Regions from separate parts of the Solibacillus sp. FSL H8-0523 genome, predicted to be linked through region 2. Evidence: predicted binding sites of a transcription regulator. Region 2 holds the regulator's gene; the other holds the start of a gene.
The links. The regulator LexA, encoded in region 2, represses DNA repair genes until DNA is damaged. The targets are predictions, from matches to a motif close to CGAACATATGTTCG.
Positions count from the first base shown of each region.

Region 1: a site for LexA is predicted at 1,212-1,225, ahead of NSQ62_RS01930 (UV damage repair protein UvrX). Genes of this name have one in related genera too.

Region 1 is NZ_CP150291.1:400,580-403,750, forward strand. Features, by position in the region: gene NSQ62_RS01920 (pyridoxal phosphate-dependent aminotransferase) at 1-41, opposite strand, end outside; gene NSQ62_RS01925 (carbon-nitrogen family hydrolase) at 330-1,118, shown strand; gene NSQ62_RS01930 (UV damage repair protein UvrX) at 1,248-2,501, shown strand; gene NSQ62_RS01935 (YolD-like family protein) at 2,514-2,834, shown strand; gene NSQ62_RS01940 (L-threonine 3-dehydrogenase) at 3,094-3,171, shown strand, end outside.
Region 2 is NZ_CP150291.1:2,802,405-2,805,575, reverse strand. Features, by position in the region: gene NSQ62_RS13955 (gamma-glutamyl-gamma-aminobutyrate hydrolase family protein) at 35-751, shown strand; gene NSQ62_RS13950 (gamma-glutamyl-gamma-aminobutyrate hydrolase family protein) at 748-1,446, shown strand; gene lexA (transcriptional repressor LexA) at 1,491-2,114, opposite strand; gene NSQ62_RS13940 (LysM peptidoglycan-binding domain-containing protein) at 2,274-2,624, shown strand; gene NSQ62_RS13935 (recombinase family protein) at 2,611-3,171, shown strand, end outside.

The sequences.
Region 1 (3,171 bases), 1.7 Mb from region 2:
AATTGTGGAGGGAGTTGCTGTAGTTTTTTTGAAAATTCCATTGTTTGTTCATCACCTTTAATAAGTAGAATCAATTTCGCCTTGGCATAATTGCGTCCAGATTTTTTAGGGCCACATGATGTGGGTCAGTCAGCCGTTGTCACAGGACGTGACGCTTGTAGGCTGACTTCCTTTTTAAAATTCCTCTAAAAATCTGTGACATCCGCCGGGGCATTAACTTGCTTTAATTGAAGCAAGTTAATTAATCTTAGTACTTTTCTAGGTTTAAGTAAAGTGAAAATTACGATAATTTATGGTAGAGTAAATGTCATAAAGGACGGTGCTTTTCTATGAAAATCGGTTGTATTCAATTAAACGTAGGCTTTGGCAAAGTCGACGAAAACTATAAGCGTGCAGAAAAATTGATTCGCGAAGCAGCAGCGGGAGGCGCGAAAATCATCGTGCTACCGGAAATGTGGAATACAGGCTATGCGCTTGAAAAATTAGCAGAGCTGGCAGATGAAAACGGCGAGCGCTCGAAAGGCTTTTTAAGTAAGCTTGCAAAAGAATTAGCTGTACACATCGTCGGTGGTTCCGTTGCGGTAAAGCGCGAGGGCGAATTTTTCAATACGATGTATACATATAACAAAGACGGTGAATTAGTCGGTGAGTACAGCAAAGTGCATTTGTTCCGTTTGATGGATGAGCATTTGTATTTGCAGGCAGGCAATGCCATGAATCGTTTTAATTTAGACGGGCTAGAAGCAGGCGGTGCGATTTGCTACGACATTCGTTTCCCAGAATGGTTACGCGCCCAGGCATTAGACGGCGCAAAGGTGTTATTCATTCCAGCGCAGTGGCCAACACCACGTATTGATCACTGGAAAATCCTACTGCAAGCACGTGCCATTGAAAACCAGTGCTTCGTGATTGCGGTAAACCGGATTGCACGCAAAGTCGAGAATTTCAATGGGCAGTCCATGGTTATCGGTCCATGGGGCGAGGTGCTATGGACAGGTGCAGAGGATGAGGAGTTAGCCATTATTGACGTTGATTTTTCAAGTGTTGATGAAGTGCGCGAACGTATTCCCGTATACGAAGATCGACGCCCACAGTTATATGGAAAAGTTGTGAAATAGTAAAAAGTGCGTACCTCAAAAAAGGGTGCGCTTTTTGTTTGCCTAAATTAATAGTATTTACCACTTGCGGTCTCACACGTCTCATTTTAATATAGAACAAACGTTCGATTTAAAAGGGAGATGAGCGCCATGTATGAAAATGCGCCGCAGCGTTCGATTGTTTGTATTGATATGCGTAGCTTTTATGCGAGCTGTATCGCCTCATTAGAAAATTTAGATGTTATGGAAGTGCCGATTGCGATTGTCGGGAACTTTCAGCAAAAAGGAAGTGTCGTGTTAGCCGCTTCTCCGCCAATGAAAAAGCGTTTCAATATTCGTACCGGTTCAAGGCTTTATGAAATTCCACCACATCCGGATATTCGTCTGTTTGAACCAAAGATGGCGTTTTTTATTCGCATGTCGATGGAACTCGTGCGCCATTTTAATTTGTTTGTGCCAAAGGAGGCGATTCATGTGTATAGCGTGGACGAAAGCTTTCTTGATTTAACGGGGACCGAAAAAATTTGGGGTCCACCTGAACAAACGGCGCGCTATATCCAAGATACGGTTTTAAGTCAGTTTGATTTGCCGTGCACGGTTGGAATGGGACCGAATATGCTAATGGCAAAACTCGCACTTGATATTGAAGCAAAAAAGACAGGTTTTGCGAAGTGGACGTATGACGATGTACCGACGAAGCTTTGGCCGATTATGCCGCTGTCGAATGTGTGGGGCATTGGACGCCGTACGGAAAAAACGCTTAATCATATGGGCATTTATTCAGTGCATGATTTGGCACATACCGATTTAGCCACGCTTGAAGCACGTTTTGGGGTCATGGGCAATCAGCTGTATTACCACGCATGGGGCATCGATCATTCCGTAGTCGGCGCCCCGATTATGGAAGGCCAAATTAGCTTTGGCAAGGGACAAATGCTCATGCGCGATTACCGTAGCCGCGACGAAATTTTGGTTGTGCTACTTGAAATGTGTGAGGACGTAGCAAGACGTGCGCGTGAGGCGAAAAAAGTAGGACGCACGATTTCGTTAGGCCTGAGCTATAGCAAAGATGCGTTTGGTGGTGGTTTTCATCGTGCGCGGACAATCGACGAGCCAACCAATGATACACTCGCCCTATTTCAAGTATGTAAAGCGCTGTTGGATGAATTTTATGCAGAAAGGCCAGCACGTAAATTGACGGTGACATTAAGCAATATTGAAAGTGAGTATTCGATGCAGCTCAGCCTGTTTGATGAAGCAAGGTGGCGCAATCGTCAGCTCGGTGAAACGATGGATCACTTGCGCACAAAATACGGGACGACCGCGTTACTACGGGCGGTTTCTTACACCGAAGCAGGTACGGCATTTAGCCGTGCCACATTACTTGGCGGACATAAACAATAAGAGGTGAATAGGATGAATAGAGACCGAGGCACAATCAAATGGACGGCCATGATGCTACCGGAGCATGTGAAATTATTACGCGAATGGCAAACGGAGGACACATGGGTTGAAAAGCCACAATTAGACGAGGCGCAACTTGAGCAAATCAATCAACAAGTATACACCGCTTATGAACAGCAGCAACAAGTAAAAGTGCGTGTCTGGGAACACAAGCAAATGACTGTGTATACAGGATTCATTAAAAAAATGAATGAACACGAGCGTTACCTTCAATTGGACAACGGGAAAAAAATCGCCGTTGAAAGCATTTGCGATATCATCATTGAAGGGTGAGGTAAGAGGTTACACGTCATCTTTGTGCAGTTTTTAGAAAAATAACACGATTCGCATATTTGAGGTGGACAATTGTCTTGCTGAAAAAGAATTTTCACAAAATATTGTATTTTATAAAAGAACACCCTATAATAAATCCGAGAAAAAGCTTTTCAAATTAGGTTTTGTTTGAATATGAATGTGTTTTTACAGAGGACAATTGTACTGTCTAACAATATTCAATTGAAATATTTTTTTAGGGGATAGGGAGGTATCACGTGTGAAAAAAATTATGGTGACCGGTGCTTTAGGTCAAATTGGTTCAGAATTAGTCGACAAACTGCGTGTACAATATGGC
Region 2 (3,171 bases):
ATAATTATCATTTTCTGTAAAGGGAGATAGAGAGATGAAACCGGTAATTGGCTTAACGATGTATGACATTGATAAAAAATTAGATATCAACAATGCCTATTTAGATTCAATTGAAATTGCAGGTGGGATTCCGATCTGTTTACCTAATGCGACGGAAGAAAACGTGGATGCTTTATTAGACCGAGTGGACGGTATCGTTTTAATTGGTGGCGAGGATATTGATCCAGAGCTATTTGGCGAGGAGCCACATCCAAATATCGGTCGTGTTGTACGTAAGCGTGACGACAGTGACTTATTGTTGATGAAGCGTGCATTTGAGCGTGATCTACCAATCTTAGGTGTGTGCCGCGGGATGCAAATTATGAATGTCTTTTTTGGGGGTACAATACTGCAAGATATCCCGTCGCAAGTTGAAGGGGCAATTGGTCATAAGCAAGCGTCAAAGCGTGGTGCACTCGCACATAGTGTAGAAGTATTAACACCAAAAATGAAGGTGATTTTTGAAGATGAGGTGTTTCGTGTTAACACGTTCCATCATCAATCAGTAGGGGAGCTCGGTGAAGGGCTTATCTTATCTGCTGTAGCAAAAGATGGGGTCATTGAAGCGATGGAACATGAGGATCATCCATATTGTATTTCCGTACAATGGCACCCAGAAGAACTTGCGCCAATAGGCAATATTCATGCGCAGCGCCTATTTTCAAGCTTTGTAGAGGCATGCCAAACGTCATTAGTAGGAGGAAAACCATGAAACCACTTATTGGTTTAACAATGCACCCAGTTGAAGGCAAAATGGAAATTAATAATACGTATATTAATGTGATTAAACGCGCGGGTGGGATTCCTCTTTGCATTCCGTATTTAGATGAAGAAACGGTAGATTCTGTAATAGATAGTTTGAATGGTGTGTTATTAATTGGGGGCTATGATGTCAACCCACTTATCTATGGCCAAGAGCCACATCCAAAGCTTGGTATGGTCATTGATGAGCGTGATCAAAGCGAGATCTTAATGGCGAAAAAAGCATTTGAACGCAAGATGCCACTACTCGGGATCTGTCGCGGGGAACAAGTAATGAATGTAGCTTTTGGCGGTACATTATATCAAGATATTGATACACAAGTAGAGCATGTGTTGAAGCATACACAGGCTTCAATGCGTCATGAATTAACGCATACAGTCGAACTGTTCCCATCAAAATTACAGCAAATTATTGGCCAAGATTCGATTTTAACGAACTCTTTCCATCATCAAGCGGTTGATGCCATTGCGCCAGGATTTTTATTGAATGCACGTGCAAAAGACGGTGTAGTAGAAGGGATCGAACATCCCGAGCATCCATATTGTATCGGTGTTCAGTGGCATCCGGAAGGGTTACAAAATGATATACCGTCTGATAAATTATTTAAAAGCTTTATAGAAGCAGCGATTCACTATAAAAGCTAAAAAAAATCCACTATCATAATTTGCTGATAGTGGATTTTTATGGATTAGTGAACGTTTCGATATAAACCTACTACTTTACCTAAAATTGATACTTGATTTACAAGAATAGGATCCATTGAGCTGTTCTCAGGTTGTAGACGGAAATGTGTTTTTTCTTTATAGAAACGTTTTACCGTTGCTTCGTCTTCCTCTGTCATCGCGACAACAATTTCTCCGTTATCTGCAGTAGATGTTTTCTTCACGATTACATAGTCACCATCTAAAATGCCAGCTTCAATCATCGATTCACCCATAATTTCAAGCATGAATAATTCATCTTCTGCTGCACCGTACTTATCTGGTAAAGGGAAGTATTCTTGAATATCCTCAATTGCTGAAATCGGTAAACCTGCTGTGACTTTCCCGATTAATGGCACATGAATGACACTTGATTTAGAGACAATTAAATCGTCCTGATCTAATACTTCGATTGCGCGTGGTTTGGTAGGGTCGCGACGAATAAGCCCTTTACTTTCTAAACGAGCTAAATGCCCGTGGACAGTTGAACTAGAAGCTAAACCTACAGCCTCACCGATTTCACGCACTGAAGGGGGATAGCCTTTTGAACGAACTTCCTCTTTTATAAAAGCTAGAATTGCTTGTTGCCTTTTAGAAATTTTTTGTGTCAACGAACTCACCTCTTTATATTGCTATTTTCTTAGATACAGTATAGCAGTATGCGAACAGAAATGCAAACATAGGTTCGAGAAAACAGTTGACAAAAACATATGTTCGTATTATTATGAGAACAAACATTCCGAACATACATTCTTAAAGGGGTTTATACGATGAAAAAATTTAAATTAAACAGCTTCACATCAACGTTATTCGCATTTTCTGCATTACTGTTCGTATTTTTACTGTTAGATGATGAAAAAATTGAAACATACGAACACGTAATGATTGAACAAGGTGATACTTTATGGTCGTTAGCTGAAACATATCGTGGTAAAATGGCTAAGCACGATTGGATCAACTTTGTAAAAAAAGAAAATGGCTTACGCGATGAAAAAGTTGTCTTTGGACAAATTTTAGTCGTACCGGTAGAGAAGGAATCTTACTATATTGCCAATCTAAATCAAGTTGAATCATCGGAAGACAAGACAGTTAAGGTAGCGAGAAATAATGAATCAAACTAAAGCAGTACTCTATTGCCGTGTTAGTACAGAAAAAGACACGCAAGAAACCTCTCTTGTTCGTCAAGAGGAGGAATTAAAACGCTATGCGAAATCGTTAGGTTATTCAGAGCTTAGCGTCTATAAGGATCAGCATAGTGGCTATGAGGTAGACCGTGATGGCTTACTTGATATGCTTGATTTTATGAAAGAAGAAAATATAAAGGCCATATTCGTACAAGATGAAACACGTTTAGGACGTGGCAATGCACGAATGGCGGTTCTGCATTTGATTCAAAAATACGAAGCAACCGTTTATACGCTAAACGATGCAGGACCAATAGCATTAAATGAGATGGATACGATGCTACTCGAAATTTTAGCCATCGTAGAAGAATATCAACGCCGTATGCACAATGCGAAAATTCGCCGTGGTATGCGACGCGCGGTAGAAAACGGTTATATGCCGCAAAACAATTTAAAAAACCGCGGTAATATCGAAGGACGCGAGCGAAAAGATGTACCGGTCGAGGAAATTGTGCAGCTGCGCCAAAAGGGGTTAACGTTCGCA